DNA from 3 places in the Streptomyces castrisilvae genome. Region 3 is predicted to be linked to each of the others. Evidence: riboswitches for the same ligand, from Rfam matches in the RefSeq annotation. Region 3 holds a riboswitch; each other region holds the start of a gene.

Region 1 (5,279 bases), 5.3 Mb from region 3:
TGATGGCCTCGATCGTCTGCGACACCCGGGCGACGTCCCGGTCCGTCGGGCCCCGGCCGCTGGCCACCAGACAGACGCGCTTGGCGCCGCCGGCCACCCCGGCGGCGGCCGCCTTCGACGCCTCGTCGGGCTTCAGCCAGGTGTACTTGAGGATCTCGGCCTTGGAACCCAGCCGCTGCGAACAGTACGAGCAGTCCTCGGGACACAGCCCGGACTTCAGATTGACCAGATAGTTCAGCTTCACCCGCCGCCCGAACCACTGACGGCGCACCTTGCCCGCCGCGGCCACCACGTCGAGGAGTTCGTCGTCCGGGGTCGCCAGTACGGCGAGCGCTTCTTCACGGGTCGGCAGCTCGCGCCGCAGCCCCTTGTCCACCAGCGTGTTCAGGAGGTCCATGGCGATGATCCTGACGTACGGCACCACCCGGAGCCAAGGAGGATCCGGACAACAGAGCTCACCGAGGGTGTGTGCATTGCCACACCGTGGCTTGTCGAGGCCACGGTTAGGGTCTGTGAGCTGCCTACAAAAGGGACCCGCCCATGCCCGCCACCCCGTTCGACTGGATCGACGACGAGGCGCGCCGGCGCGCGGACGCCGGGCTCGTGCGCGGGCTACGGCCCCGGGACGCCGAAGCGGAACTCCTGGACCTCGCGAGCAACGACTACCTCGGCCTGACCCGGCACCCCGAGGTGACCGCCGCCGCGGCCGATGCGGCGCGCCGCTGGGGCGGAGGGGCCACCGGCTCCCGTCTCGTCACGGGCTCGACCGCGCTCCACGCGGAACTGGAACGTGAGCTCGCCGCGTTCTGCGGGTTCGAGGCGGCTCTCGTCCTCTCCTCCGGTTACGCCGCCAACCTCGCGGCTCTCACCGCGCTCACCGGCCGCGGCTCCCTGATCGCGTCGGACGCGGGCAACCACGCCTCCATCGTCGACGGCTGCCGGCTCTCCCGGGCCGAGACCGCCGTCGTCCCGCACGCCGATCCCGAAGCGGTCCGCAAGGCGCTGCACGGCCACCCGGGCCGGAAGCTCGCCGTCACCGACTCGGTCTTCTCCGTCGACGGCGACGCCGCGCCGCTGGCCGCACTGGCCGACGTCTGCCGCGCGGAGAACGCCGCACTCCTCGTGGACGACGCGCACGGCCTGGGGGTCCTCGGGGAAGGCGGGCGAGGCGCGCTCGCCGCCGCCTCCCTCTCGGGCGGCGACGACATTGTCGCCACGCTCACCCTCTCCAAGTCCCTGGGCAGCCAGGGCGGCGCGGTCCTCGGCCCCGCCCGGGTCATCGACCACCTCGTCAACACCGCCCGCACGTTCATCTTCGACACCGGGCTCGCCCCCGCCGCCGCCGGAGCGGCCCTCGGCGCACTGCGGCTGCTGTGCCGCGAACCGGAACGCGCGCTCAGGGCGCGTACGGTCGCCACCGCGCTGTACGGCGGACTGACCTCGGCCGGACTGACCGCCGTACGTCCCGACGCGGCCGTGGTCTCGGTCCGCGCGCCCTCGCCCGACGCCGCCGTCCGCTGGGCCGCCGACTGCCGGGCGGCCGGCATGGCGGTCGGCTGCTTCCGGCCGCCGTCCGTGCCCGACGGCATCTCCCGGCTGCGGCTCACCGCCCGCGCCGACCTGACGGACGAGCAGATCGCGCGGGCGGTGGCGACCGTACGGCGGACCGCTCCGCGGGCGTGAGGCGGGGCTCGGCTCAGATCTTCAGATCGGTGACGAACGACGTCCAGGCCGTGGTGGAGAACGTCAGAGGCGGCCTGGACACGTCCTTGGAGTCGCGCACGGCCAGCCGCCTGTCGAACGGGGCGGTCTCCACGCAGTTGTTCATGCCCGTGCTGCGGCTGCTGCGCCGCCACCGTAACGCCTGCTGTGCGGGGCAATCCGACATGACGATTCCTCCGGGCAGTGGGGGGTCAGCGATCGTCGCGGTCGATCGCGGCGATCAGATCCAGCGAGTGCTCCGGCGACAGCGCGTGTGTCTGAAGGGTGCGGAAGGCCGAGCTGTACGCCGCAAGGTCTTCTTTCCGTTCCAGATAGAGGCTACTCGTCAGGTGGTCAAGAACGACCACGTCAAGGTCAGAAGCAGTCGGAAAGGAAAAGATAACGAAAGGGCTGGTTAGGCTCACATAGCCACCGACCGAGAACGGCAGTATCTGAAGTCGCACATGTGGCAGTTGCGACACCCGTGCGAGATGGCGCAACTGCTCGCGCATCACTCGCCGGCCTCCCACCTCCCGGCGCAGCACCGCCTCGTCGAGCACCGCGCTCAGCCGTAGCGGCGGATCGCTGCGCAGCACTCCCTGCCGGGTCAGCCGTACCTCCACTAGCGAGTCCACCTGGCCGGTCGGAAGCCCGTCGAGGGAGGCCCGGGTCACCGCGCGGGCGTAGTCGGCCGTCTGCAGCAGACCGGGCACCACCGAGGTCTCCAGCGTGCGGGCCGTGCGCGCCTGTGACTCCAGGCTGATGAAGTCGCGGTACTGCGGGGGGATGAGACCACGGTACGCGTGCCACCAGCCGGCGCCGCCCCCGCCCGCCGAACCGGCGAGCGCGCCCAGCACTTCGCGCAGCTTGGGGTCCTGCATGCCGTACGCGTCCAGCAGCCGTTGCACGTCCTCGGGCCGCACCCCGCTGACGCCTGTCTCGATGCGGCTCACCTTCGACTGGTGCCAGCCGAGCAGTCCCGCGGCCTCCCGGCTCGTGAGACCCGACGCGTGGCGCAGACTCCGCAGCTCCTCCCCGAGCTTGCGGCGCCGCACCGCAGGACCGTGCTGCATCTGATGGCTCCCTCCCGCTGCCTGCCGAGGGGACAGTGTGGCGCCCGCGCGGGTCCGAGTGGGGAGAGTTCACCGGTTTGAGCGACAGATATATGCATATCTTGGTGGATCGCCGTCGCAGGGGGCAGCATCGATGGCAATCTGGCGCCAAGTACAACCGGACCGCTCGCCGGCCCGGAACAGGTGGGAAAGGGACGGCTCGCCATGGCAGACCATCAAGAGGCACGTGTCACTCTGCCGAGCGAGCCGGCCTCGGTCGCCGAGGCCCGCAGGTACGTGGGCCGGGTCCTGGCCGAATGGGGCCTGCCCGAGGGCGCGGAGACGGCCGAGACCGTACGGCTCATTGTCTCGGAGCTCGCCACCAACGCCGTCCTGCACACGTTCGGTCTTTCACCCACGTTCACCGTGGACCTGCGGCTGGAGCGCGAGGAACAGCTGCGCCTCGGCGTGACGGACAGCCATCCGCGCCGGCCCCAGCGGCTGCCCGCAGCGGTCCAGCAGGACAACGGACGCGGCCTGGTCATCATCCGCTCCCTCGCCAAGGAGTACGGCGGCCGGCTGTCCGTCACGCCCGCGCCCGACGGCGGCAAGACCGTCTGGGTCGCGCTCCCCTGGCACGTCCCCGTCCAGCCCTGACGTCCGAAGCGCCCACGCGCCCGGCCGGGGCCGGGCGTCAGCCGACCCGGCCGTAGTAGACGCTCTTGGTCCAGATCTTCTCCAGGCGGACCACGGCGCCGGTCTTCGGCGAGTGCCAGATCTTGCCGCTGCCGGCGTAGATCCCCACGTGGTAGACACCGCTGCCGGAATGGAAGAAGACCAGGTCGCCGCGCTGCCGCTGGGAGGCGGAGATGTGGCGGGTCTTGTTGTACTGCTGCTGGGCCGTGCGGGGGAGTTGCTTGCCGGCCTTCTTGAACGAGTACAGCGTCAGCCCCGAACAGTCGAAGCGGCTGGGGCCGGTGGCGCCCCACCGGTAGGGCGCCCCCTTCTTCGACGCGGCGATGTTCAGGGCCTTCATCGAATGACCGGCGGCCTGGGCCTCGGGGGCGGCGCCGGGGACGAACAGCGTGCCGCCGACGGCGGCGAGCGTCATGGCCGAGGCCGTAGTGGCCCGGACGAGCAGAGACGGGACATGAACCTGCGCACTCATGCGCAACCCTTCGTCAGCCGCCTGTGAAGGATGACCTGTCGGGTTCGGGCTGGCGAAGTCGCCCGGCCGCACAAGGCGGCTTCACCCCGAGGGACCTCCGGAAAACCGGTCGTCCCGTAGTGCTCGGGTCCTCCACTCCTGCCGATCCACTCCTGTCGACCAGGCATCCGGACGGCGGCAGGACTCGGCGTCCGCCCGGACCGCCCCGCCGCGGTGGCGGGGGCTTGTCGTCCCAGGGATCTTGACTCACCGAGTGCCGGATTTCCGAGGTGAAACGGCCATAAGTGAAGATCCTCACGGATCGCCCGTTCAGGTGGACAGACGGGCTTCAACCGGTCCGCGAGCCCCTCCCGGCCGTCGCCGTACCAGCGGTGTCGCGAAAGATCCCGGCCCCCGTGCATCACGAAAACGCAAGTCGAGCGGTCGCTCGCGCGAGTCAATGCCTACGCCGAACGAGCGAGGAAAATCGGTTCGCCCGTCGGGCGTGTCAACTCGGCGGGCCGGGTGGCAGGATCACCCGCGCCGCCCGCCGCTCCCCGTCCAGCGCCCGCAGCGCCCTCGTCAACGTGGTGGTGTGGATGCGGGTTTCACCGCGCCGGTGCATCAGAGCGAGCGCGTCACGCTGGGCCGCCGCGTGCGAGGCCAGCGCCTGCGCGGCGCGCAGGGCCGCGTAGGTGTCGTCGTTCCGCGCCGGATTGATCCGGCCCATCTGGTCGATGACGTGCAGATAGTGGTCGATGAACTCGCACTCGGCCCGCGTCAGGGCAGGCAGCGGGGAGAACTCCGGTGAGGGCATCGCCGGTTCACCGCTCGGTGTGCGGCGGCACCGGGACGCGGCTGTGCACGATGTGGTCGACCAGGCCGTAGGCTCGCGCGCCCTCCGCGTCGAGGATGAGATCGCGCTCGGTGTCCCGGACGACCTGTTCGGCGCTGTGCCCCGTATGACGGGCCAGCATGCCGGCCATCGTCTCGCGCATCCGGGCCAGTTCCCGCGCCTCGATCTCCAGGTTGGACGGCTGGCCCCGGACGGGTTCGGCCAGTCCCGGCCGGCTCACCACCACCTGGGCGCCGGGCAGGATGTGCCGCCGCCCCGGGGCGCCCGCGGCGAGCAGCACGGCCGCGCCGGCGCCCGCCCGGCCGAGGCAGAAGGTCTCCACCTCGCAGCTGAGGAAGGCCACCGTGTCGTAGAGCGCGGTCATCGCACCGAACGAGCCGCCCGGCGAGTTGATGTACAGCGAGACGGGCCGGTCGGGCGCGTCGTGCTCCAGGTACATCAACTGCGCCACCAGGTCGTTGGCCGCCGTGTCGTCCAGCGCGGTGCCGAGGAAGACGATGCGCTCGCCCAGCAGCTTGGAGTA
Region 2 (5,279 bases), 5.4 Mb from region 3:
ATGACGGACGCGGCCTTCGACGCGGCGTAGGCCGCCATGGTCGTCCTGGGTATGCCCGCCGCGTTGGAGGCGACCGTGACGATGCTGCCCGCGCCGCGCCCTGCCATCCGGCGCGAGACGGCCCGCGAGACGTGGAACACCCCGTTGGTGTTGACGGCGAACGTCGCCGCCCAGTCCTCGTCCGTCAGCTCGCCGACCGGCGAACAGCGCAGTATCCCGGCGACGTTGACCGCGATGTCGAGTGCGCCGACGGTCTCCTCGGCATCGGCGACGAGGGCCTCCACGGCCGCCGCGTCCGTGACGTCGAGGACCCGCGCGACGACGCTCCCGCCGTGTTCGCGGGCGAGCGCGTCGATGCCTTCGCGGTCCACGTCGGTCGCCAGCACCCGGCAGCCGCGTTCGACGAGGACCCGCACGACCGCCTCGCCTATGCCGCGGCCCGCTCCCGTCACGAGGGCCAGCCGGCCGCTGAGTTCCTGGGCGGTGCTCACTTGACCATCGCCTTCCGGATGTCGTCGCGCACGGAGACGGCCGCCTGCGCGCCGCCGGGGCTCGTCCACCTGGTGCCGTCGATCACGGTCGCCTGGTGGACGCTCACCGCCGTTCCGGTCGCATCCGTCACCCGAGTCGTCGTCGCCTTGCCCGCGTGGGCGGACGCGTCCGGTTTGCCGGACGGCCCGCGGGTGCTCGGGGCGAGACCGCTGAAGCCGGCCGGCGAGACCGCCACGGCCGGGCGCAGGAGACGACGGGAGGAAGGGGTGGGATGCGGCGCCATGGCCTGGGATCTCCGTGTGTATGCGAGGGGCGAGTGGGTCCGGGCGGGCGTTCCGTAGCAACCGACAGGGGAGCGGTACAGAGCGATTGACGTCGTCTCAGGGCAGGGATGTGCCCCGGGAGCCGCCGAAATCCGCTCGGGACACTTAGGTTAGGCTAACCATATGTCGATCGTGCAAGGGGGACGGCCCAAATCAAGGACCCGCTCCAGTGAAATCCTGCTGAGGGAAGGGTGTTTCGTCCGCTGGGCGGCCATCGGGCTCGTACTCCCGCCGCCGCCCCTCGTTCCGCTCTCCCTCGTCATCGGCGCCAGCTCGGCCGGCGGCACCCGGCACCGCCTCACCGGCGAACCGGGCGCCCCGTCGTTGCGGACGTCGGTCGCGCCGTGCCCGCCGGACAGGCCGTCGCCGTCGTGGGCCCCAACGGATGCGGCAAGTCGACCCTGTTGCGCACCACCGCCCGGCTCCGCCGCCCCGCACCGGGCGCGGTGAACGCGTCGGCCGGCTCTCCGGCGGTCAGTGCCGGCGGTGCCGGCTCGCGAGGGTCCTCGCCCGGCGGACGCCGCTCACCCTGCTCGGCGAACCCACCGGCGCCCTCGGCCCCGGCCACGCCATGATGTCCCAATTGCCCACTTATGGATCAAAAGCCAAAAAGGGGCATTTCGGGGGTATTTAATGGTGCCTAAAGGTGTGAACACCGGGTAAATCGCCCCTTTCGGGCGCAGTGGCCAGCGTCACGTTTGTCATCCCTGACGCATGATCCGGTGTCGCGGTTCCCAGACGCGCCAAGAAAGTTGACTTCCGTCGGCGCCGCCGATGATGAGCATTTCCTTTGATTGATCTTGCAAAACAATTGTGATCACCAATTCCGGGCTTGTTCCGGCCGTCGTTTCTCGCTTACGGTCACCGACATCCAATCCGGATGGAACGCCGAATCCTGCCGCCATCCGGGAACCCGACCACTCACGTACGGCAGGAGCGGGGGACCCAGGTTTGCCGCCGGTCCGGTATCCGGAGCGGCTAGGGGTGAAGTCGCCATGTGCGGCCGGACATCTCCAGTCCGAACCCGACAGCTCACCTCGCAGGCGGCGGAGAGGAAATGCGCCATGCCCTTCCCGGGTAAGCACCGTCGTGCCAAGTCCACGTCCCTGACCCGCGGTTTCATCGCCGTGAGCGCGGGCGGAGCCGTTCTCGCGCTCCCCCTGATGACCGCCGGAACAGCTTCCGCGGCCCCCGCGAAGACCGCCGTCACCGAAAAGGCCGCCACCCCGACGTCCGTCGCGGGCAAGGAAATTGCTGTACGCAAGGCCACGCCCACCACCTATTCCGTGGTGTCCGGCGATTCCCTTTACAAGATCGCTCAGGGGCATTCCCTCAGCGGTGGCTGGGAGCGCCTGTACAAGGACAACCGGAACGTCGTCGGCAGCAACCCCGACCTCATTCACCCGGGTCTGAAGCTGACCATCGGTGCCACGTCGCAGGCCGCCGCACCCAAGGCCGCGACGAAGAGCGAATTCAAGGCGGAGACCGCCGAGAAGAAGGCCGACACCACCACGCGGACCGAGAGCGCCGACCGTGCCGACCGCTCGGAGCGCACGACGGTGCCCGTCGCCGAGAAGACCGCCGCGGCCACCGAGACGCAGACGGCCACCGCGTACACCGACGACCTCGACGGCTGGATCAAGGAATCCCTCGCCGTCATGGCCGAGAACGGCATCCCCGGCAGCTACGACGGGATCTACCGCAACATCATCCGCGAGTCCTCGGGCAACCCGTTCGCGATCAACAACTGGGACTCCAACGCTGTCGCCGGCACGCCCTCCAAGGGCCTGCTCCAGGTGATCCAGCCCACCTTCGACGCCTACCACGTGCCCGGCACCTCGATGGACATCTACGACCCGGTCGCCAACATCACGGCCGCGTGCAACTACGCCGCCGCCACCTACGGCTCGATGGACAACGTCTTCGGCGCCTACTGATCTCAGCGGCCCCGCGCTCGGGGCGGAGTCGTGAGCAGGGGTGGAAGGAAGCGACACGCTTCCTTCCACCCCTTTTCGCATGGCTGCCGGCGGGACCGCCCGCCCCGGGGTGCGGCAGCCGGGCAACGCGTGGATGCTGGGATGGTCAGCGTTCCAAGGAGGACAGTCATGAGCATGCTCGACAAGATCAAGGGCATGATCAAGGGGCATCCGGACCAGGCCCGCCAGGGAGTCGAGAAGGGCGGCGACTTCGTCGACAAGAGGACCGGTGGGAAGTACGGCAAGCAGGTCGATTCCGCCCAGAAGAAGCTCAATGACCAACTCGGTGACAGCCACCCGCGCAACGACGAGCGGTAGGCACCGGCACTCCTGAGCGGTGGACGCAGGATCAAGGCGTCCACCGCTCGGGCACGCCCCCGCATGCCCCGTGCCCCCGCCCGGACCGGACGCGTCCGACGTGCGCCGACCGGCACCCCGGGAGCATGCTGGCTGGGTGACCTGGTACGGCGCGGCCGGGCGGACGCCGCTCGGCCCGAGCGACGCCCCGTCCGGGAGACTGCGGGACGGCCGGGCACCGGACGATCTGTCGCTGGTGCTCGCCCAGTCCGTCGTGAACGCCGTCGGAGCCGTCGGCGGACAGGCCGGCGGTGTCTACCTGCGCTCCGGGACCCCCGGCCTGCTGCGGCTCGCCGTTCTGGCGGGACTGCCCGGCCCGCTCTTCCGCCCCTGGTGGCGGATGCACGTGAACCGGCCCTTCCCGGTCGCCGAGGCCTTCCGCTCGGGCAGCCCCGTCTACCTCTCGGACGCCGAGGACGCCATGCGGCGCTTCCCGCAGCTCATGGCCGGTCTGCCCTTCCCGTTCGGCTCCCTCTACGTACCCGTCCTCCGCGGCCGCGCACCCATCGGTGTCCTGGTCGTCCTGCGCGCGGCGACCGGGGACGAGCCGGTGCGGCCCGAGGACCTCCACCGGATCCAGGACATCGCCGATGAGCTGGGCGCCGCCCTGACCGGCCTGGCGGACGGCGGCACCTGCCTGGAGTGGGAGGAGGAGCCGCTGCCCGTCCAGCTGCCCGCCGAGAGCTCCCCGCCGGTACGGATCGGCCGCTTCGAGTGGAACCTCGACACCGGCGCCGTCAGGGCGGACGACGGCCTCGGCGCGATCCTCGGCACCGGCCGCGGCGGCTTCCCCGGCACCATCGAGGCCCTGGCGGCCAGGCTCGCCCCGGAGGACGTGTACGGCCTGTGGGCGCTCGCCCGGCAGGCGGCGGGCTCGGCGGGCCCCGTCGTCCGCAGGATGCGGCTGCGCGGCCCCGACGGGCGCTCCCACCTGCTGGAGGTCTCCGGGCGCCGGGACGAGGACGCCGGCCCCGGCGGGCACCTGACCGGCTTCCTGGTGGACCTGGGCATCGGCCCGGTCGTCCCCGAGGCAGCCGACCGGCTGCCGCGCGGCATCTTCTCGGTCGACCGCTACGGCCGGATCACCTACCTGAACCGGCTGGCCGAGGAGCTGCTCGGCCGGGCCCGCGCCGAACTGGTCGGGCGGGTGTTCTGGGAGGTCCTGCCCGCGTTCGCGAACCCCGCCTACGAGGACCACTACCGGGCCGCGATGATCTCCGACGCCCCGGTCCACTTCCTGGCCCGCCGCAATCCGCCGCCCTGGCTCGCCGTCTCCCTCTACCCCGGCCACGACGGGCTGACCGCCGTCCTCACCCCCACCGAGGAGCCGGCCTACGCCCCCGGCTCCGTCGCCTCGCCCGGCCTGGGCCTCGGCTCCCCGGCCGACCGGTCCGCCGCGCTCTACCGCCCGGTCGCCCTGGCCATCGCCCTCACCGAGGCCGTCACCGCCCGGCAGGTCTCCCGCGTGGTCACCGAGGAACTGCTCCCCGCCTTCGGCGGCCGGCAACTGGCGATCTACCTCCTCAAGGAGGGCCACCTCTACCTGGAGTGGGAGACGGGCTTCCCCCAGGGCTTCCTCGACCGGTTCGACGCCGTCGGCCTGGACGCCCGCATCCCCGGCGTGGAGACCCTCACCACCGGGCGCCCCATCTTCTTCGAGTCGATGCAGCACCTGGCCGCCGCCTACCCGGGCATCCCCATGGACGCCGACGTCGGCGCCCGCGCCTTCCTGCCGCTGATCGCCTCCGGCCGCCACGTCGGCTCCTGCATCCTCGGCTTCGACCAGCCGCGCGGCTTCAGCCCGGAGGAGCGTACGGTCCTGACCGCACTGGCCGGACTGATCGCGCAGGCACTGGAGCGGGCCCAGCGCTACGACGCCGAGGCCGCCCTCGCCCGCGGCCTCCAGGGCGCCCTGCTGCCGCACCGGCTGCCCGTCGTGCCCGGCGTCGGCACCGAGGGCCGCTACCTCGCCGGCACCCAGGGCATGGACGTCGGGGGCGACTGGTACGACGTGATCGAGACCGGCAGCCGGCTCGCCCTGGTCATCGGGGACGTCCAGGGCCACGGAGTCGCCGCAGCCGCGACCATGGGCCAGCTCCGCAGCGCCGTCCGGGCCTTCGCGCTCGGCGGC
Region 3 (5,279 bases):
CTCCAAGGAGCTCTTCCCGGCCTCGGCCCGCATGTCGCGGCCCCGTCTGGGCACCGAGGAGACCGTGGCGCGGATCGACGCCGCGGCCGTGCGCGCCTTCTACGACGCGCACATCCGCCCGTCCACCGCGACCGCCGTCGTGGTCGGCGACCTGACCGGCATCGATCTGGACGCGCTGCTCGCCGACACCCTCGGCGACTGGTCGGGGAACGCCGGCCGGGCCCGCCCCTTCCCGCCGATCACGGCCGATGACACTGGCCGGGTGGTGATCGTGGACCGCCCCGGCGCGGTGCAGACGCAACTGCTCATCGGCCGCATCGGCGCCGACCGCCACGACAGCGTGTGGCCCGCCCAGGTGCTCGGCACGTACTGCCTGGGCGGCACGCTCACCTCCCGGCTCGACCGGGTGCTGCGCGAGGAGAAGGGCTACACCTACGGCGTACGGGCCTTCGCCCAGGTGCTGCGCTCCGGCGCGGTGGACTCCGCCTCGGGCGCGACGGGCGCGGCGATGCTCGCCATCAGCGGCTCCGTGGACACCGAGTCCACCGGACCGGCGCTGGACGACCTCTGGAAGGTCCTGCGGACGCTGGCCGCCGAGGGTCTGACGGACGCCGAGCGCGAGACCGCCGTGCAGAACCTCGTGGGCGTCGCCCCGCTGAAGTTCGAGACGGCGGCCTCCGTCGCGAGCACCCTCGCCGACCAGGTGGAACAGCACCTTCCGGACGACTACCAGGCGACGCTGTACGCCCGCCTCGCCGAGACCGGCACCGTCGAGGCGACCGCGGCCGTGGTCAGCGCCTTCCCGGTGGACCGGCTGGTCACGGTCCTGGTCGGTGACGCCTCGCGCATCGAGGAGCCGGTCAGGGCCCTCGGGATCGGAGAGGTGACGGTCGTCAGCGGCTGACCGCTCACACTCCGCCCGCCGCGCGGGCAACGGAGAGGCTCCGGCGTGTCGTTGCCGCCGGAGCCTCCTTTTATGTCTGATTCATGACTCTTTGTCTCATAGGTAATGAATCAACCCTGTGGGATGCGCTACAAAACCTCCCGTCCGTTTGGTGACGGGAAGCGCGGCCGCCTAGCGTCGGCCCGGCTGTCCGCCACTCGTATGCCGCATCCGCGGCGTACCGGGCAGTCATCGCCGAGTCCCCGTCAGGCGCGAGCCAGGGGAGCCGGGGACCCACGCAGTCCCTGGGGTGAATCGGACGCTTCCGCCTCCCGCGAGGCCGGGGCATCCGTAGGAGACCTTCCTGCTCCGAACCCGTCAGCTAACCCGGTAGGCGAGAAGGAAGGAAAGGACCAGCCACCCCATGGCGTTCACCCGTGCCACCGGGAAGCACCGTGCCCCGGGCCGTCTGACGCGTACCGGCGCCAAGGCCGTCGGCGTCGCGACGCTCGCCGCCACCGGCGTCATCGGCTCCCTGGCCTCCCCGGCTCTCGCCGCCGGGGCCTCCCCGGCCCCCGCCGCCGACGAGACCGGTCTCGCCCAGATCATGTCCATCGAGAACACCCTCGCCGACCGGATCGACGCACAGGCCGCCGCGCAGCAGCACCAGGCCGACGTCGCCCAGAAGAAGGCCGCCGCCGAGGCGGAGGCGAAGAAGAAGGCCGAGGCGAAGAAGAAGGCCGAGGCGAAGAAGAAGGCCGCGGAGAAGGCCGCCAGGGCCAAGGCGAAGGCCGAGGCGGCCGCCCGTGCCGAGGAGGCGCGCGAGAGCACGTCCCGCGCGGCCCGCTCCTCCGCCCGCGCCACCCCGGGCACGTCCTACCAGCTCCCCGTCGCCGGCTCCTACGTGACCACCGGCTACAAGTCCAGCGGCTCGCTGTGGTCCTCCGGCAGCCACTCCGGCATCGACTTCCACGCCGCCTCCGGCAGCTCCGTCGTCGCCGTCGGCGCCGGTACGGTCGTCGAGGCCGGCTGGGGCGGGGCGTACGGCAACAACATCGTGCTCCGGATGACGGACGGCACGTACACCCAGTACGGCCACCTCTCCTCGATCGGCGTCGCCGTCGGCCAGAGCGTCGGTGCCGGGCAGCGGATCGGGCTCTCCGGCTCCACCGGGAACTCCACCGGCCCGCACCTCCACTTCGAGGCCCGCACCACCCCCTCGTACGGCTCCGACATGGACCCGGTCGCCTACCTGCGCGCCCACGGCGTCACCGTCTGACCGCCCGCCCGACTCCACGGCGAAGGCCCCGGCACCGTGCCGGGGCCTTCGCCGTGCCCGGACCCGCCCGTGACCAAAAGATATTCATGAATTCCCGCCCGGCATCGGAAATGTGGGCGCATTGCAATAGAGTCGCGGCAGAGGTGTCGATCGGCCGCTGTTCGCGGGGATTGAGGCGGAGGTTCGGACATGCGTGTTCCAGCGCATTCGGTATGCACGGCAATCCGTGACGACATCGTCTCCGGTGTCTTCGAACGCGGCGGCCGGCTCACCGAGGAGGTGCTCGCGCGGCGTTACGGGGTTTCCCGCGTCCCCGTACGGGAAGCGCTGCGCACCCTGGAGTCCGAGGGCTTCGTGGTCACCCGCAGACACGCCGGAGCCTGCGTCGCCGAGCCGTCCGAGCAGGAGGCCGCCGACCTCCTGGAGGTCCGCATGCTGCTGGAACCGCTCGGCGCGGCCCGTGCCGCCCTGCGCCGCACCGACGCCCACCTCAAGGTGCTGCGCGGCCTGGTCAGACTCGGCCAGGAGCGCGCCCGCCGGGGCGAGGGCGAGGACCTGCGCTCCCTCGGCGGCTGGTTCCACGAGACGCTCGCCCAGGCATCCGGCAGCCCCGGCCTCATCGCCCTGCTCACCCAGCTGCGGCACAAGATCGCCTGGATGTACGCGGTCGACCAGCCGGCCCGCCCGGCCGACGCCTGGGCCGAGCACGGCGCGCTCGTGGACGCCGTGGCGCGCGGCGACGCGGAGCGGGCGAGGGCCCTGGCCGCGCAGCTCGCCGAACGGGCGGGCGCCACGCACCGGCTGCGCCACCCCGCGCGGCCGGCCACCGTCCCCCGCGCCACCCGTGTGAGGACCTCGCAACGTGCCGTGAACACCGCGAGCGGCCGGAATTAACAAAGGGCACGTACAAAGAAAGAAAGGCGTATGTAAAAACACGTAAAAAGAGGCCGCCCGATTATTCTGTGCGCGCCGTCACCGCATTACCCGTACGCGTGCGCGCACGAAAAAGCCGCGACACCCCGTGAGGGGGGCCGCGGCTTTCCCGTGAGAATTCCGGCGATCGTGGCCGCGCGGACTCAGACGGTCTCCGGAAGCTCCTCGAGCCCCTCGGCGACCAGCTTGGCCAGACGGTCCAGAGCGGCCTCGGCGTTGTCCGCGTCGGACGCGAGGACGATCTCCTCGCCGCCCTGCGCCCCGAGCCCGAGCACCGCGAGCATGGAGGCCGCGTTCACCGGGTTGCCGTCCGCCTTGGCGATGGTGACGGGAACGCCGGAAGCCGTAGCGGCACGGACGAAGATGGAAGCGGGGCGGGCGTGCAGGCCCTCGGCCCAACCGACGTTGACGCGGCGCTCAGCCATGGTTCTGCCCTTCACGATTCAATGGTTGTCTAGACCAGTCTCTCATGTGGTGCGCGATGCTCCGGGTCGACCCGCGGGCCCTCCCGCGCCCCGCACCGTACCGTCGTCCGGACACCCAGAGTGCCCCGGCCCCGAGCCCCCCGCGACCGGTGGGACCGCCGTAGGCTTGGCCCATGCAGCCCTCTCCGGAGCAGAGTCCGCATCACGCCTACCCCGATCACTGGGAGGCGGACGTGGTGCTCCGCGACGGCGGCACCGCGCGGATCAGGCCCATCACCACGGACGACGCCGAACGCCTGGTCAGCTTCTACGAGCAGGTTTCCGACGAGTCGAAGTACTACCGCTTCTTCGCGCCCTACCCCCGGCTCTCCGCCAAGGACGTCCACCGCTTCACCCATCACGACTACGTCGACAGGGTGGGCCTCGCCGTCACGGTGGGCGGCGAGTTCATCGCCACCGTCCGCTACGACCGGATCGACGCGACCGGCCGGCCCGCCTCCGCCCCCGCCGACGAGGCCGAGGTCGCCTTCCTCGTCCAGGACGCCCACCAGGGCCGGGGCGTGGCCTCGACCCTGCTCGAACACATCGCGGCCGTCGCCCGCGAGCGCGGCATCCGCCGCTTCGCCGCCGAGGTGCTGCCCGCCAACACCAAAATGATCAAGGTGTTCCGGGACGCCGGCTACACCCAGCAGCGCAGCTTCGAGGACGGTTCCGTCCACCTCACCCTGGACCTCGAACCCACCGCCGAGTCCCTGGCCGTCCAGCGCGCCCGGGAACAGCGTGCCGAGGCCCGCTCCGTGCAGCGCCTGCTCGCCCCCGGCTCCGTCGCGGTCATCGGGGCCGGCCGCAACCCCGGCGGCGTCGGCCGCACCGTCCTGCGCAACCTGCTCGGCGCGGGCTTCACCGGCCGCGCCTACGCCGTGAACAGCGCCTTCGCCGCCGACCGGTCCACGATCGACGGGGTACCCGCCCACCGCTCCCTGGGCGAGATCGGCGAACCCGTCGACCTCGCCGTCGTCGCCGTACCGGCCGACCGGGTCCCGGAAGCCGTCGCGGACTGCGGCGAACACGGCGTCCAGGGCCTGGTGGTGCTCTCCGCCGGGTACGCCGAGTGGGGCGCCGAAGGCCGCGAGCGCCAGCGCGAACTGGTGCGCCAGGCCCGTTCGTACGGCATGCGGATCATCGGACCCAACGCCTTCGGCATCATCAACAACGCCGAGGCGGTCCGGCTCAACGCCTCCCTCGCCCCGGAACGGCCCGCCTCCGGGCGCATCGGCCTCTTCACCCAGTCCGGCGCGATCGGCATCGCCCTGCTCTCCGGCCTCTACCGGCGCGGCGCGGGCCTCTCCACCTTCATCTCGGCCGGCAACCGCGCCGACATCTCCGGCAACGACTTCCTCCAGTACTGGTACGACGACCCGGACACCGACGTCGCCCTGCTCTACCTGGAGTCGCTCGGCAACCCCCGCAAGTTCACCCGCCTCGCCCGCCGCACCGCCGCCGTGAAGCCGGTCGTCGTGGTCAAGGGCGCCCGGCACAGCGGTTCCACCCCGCCCGGCCACGCCGTCCCCGTCAGCCGCATCCCCGACGCGACGGTCTCCGCGCTGATGCGGCAGGCGGGCGTGATCCGCGTCGACACGGTCACCGAGATGGTCGACGCGGGCCTGCTCCTCGCCGACCAGCCGCTCCCGGCGGGCGGACGCGTCGCGATCCTCGGCAACTCCGAGTCCCTCGGCCTGCTCACCTACGACGTCTGCCT

What was found. Region 3 has a riboswitch for cyclic di-AMP ahead of P8A18_RS26240 (M23 family metallopeptidase). Riboswitches for the same ligand answer to the same signal wherever they lie in the genome.
Region 1: linked by a shared signal. The riboswitch ahead of P8A18_RS02860 (C40 family peptidase) and the one ahead of P8A18_RS26240 (M23 family metallopeptidase) in region 3 are both predicted to bind cyclic di-AMP.
Region 2: linked by a shared signal. The riboswitch ahead of P8A18_RS02440 (transglycosylase SLT domain-containing protein) and the one ahead of P8A18_RS26240 (M23 family metallopeptidase) in region 3 are both predicted to bind cyclic di-AMP.

The regions. Positions count from the first base shown of each region.
Region 1 is NZ_CP120997.1:740,823-746,101, reverse strand. It holds gene bioB (biotin synthase BioB) at 1-397, opposite strand, end outside; gene P8A18_RS02880 (8-amino-7-oxononanoate synthase) at 541-1,683, shown strand; gene P8A18_RS02875 (DUF397 domain-containing protein) at 1,697-1,888, opposite strand; gene P8A18_RS02870 (helix-turn-helix domain-containing protein) at 1,914-2,774, opposite strand; gene P8A18_RS02865 (ATP-binding protein) at 2,979-3,410, shown strand; gene P8A18_RS02860 (C40 family peptidase) at 3,448-3,921, opposite strand; cyclic di-AMP (ydaO/yuaA leader) riboswitch at 3,925-4,097, opposite strand; gene P8A18_RS02855 (hypothetical protein) at 4,409-4,717, opposite strand; partial or broken gene P8A18_RS02850 (ATP-dependent Clp protease proteolytic subunit) at 4,725-5,279, opposite strand, start outside.
Region 2 is NZ_CP120997.1:634,018-639,296, reverse strand. It holds gene P8A18_RS02460 (2,3-dihydro-2,3-dihydroxybenzoate dehydrogenase) at 1-491, opposite strand, end outside; gene P8A18_RS02455 (hypothetical protein) at 488-775, opposite strand; partial or broken gene P8A18_RS02450 (ATP-binding cassette domain-containing protein) at 1,127-1,389, shown strand; gene P8A18_RS02445 (hypothetical protein) at 1,517-1,720, opposite strand; cyclic di-AMP (ydaO/yuaA leader) riboswitch at 1,692-1,876, shown strand; gene P8A18_RS02440 (transglycosylase SLT domain-containing protein) at 1,880-2,752, shown strand; gene P8A18_RS02435 (antitoxin) at 2,921-3,109, shown strand; gene P8A18_RS02430 (SpoIIE family protein phosphatase) at 3,246-5,279, shown strand, end outside.
Region 3 is NZ_CP120997.1:6,019,619-6,024,897, forward strand. It holds gene P8A18_RS26235 (M16 family metallopeptidase) at 1-904, shown strand, start outside; cyclic di-AMP (ydaO/yuaA leader) riboswitch at 1,127-1,294, shown strand; gene P8A18_RS26240 (M23 family metallopeptidase) at 1,308-2,162, shown strand; gene P8A18_RS26245 (GntR family transcriptional regulator) at 2,352-3,056, shown strand; gene P8A18_RS26250 (HPr family phosphocarrier protein) at 3,239-3,520, opposite strand; gene P8A18_RS26255 (bifunctional acetate--CoA ligase family protein/GNAT family N-acetyltransferase) at 3,694-5,279, shown strand, end outside.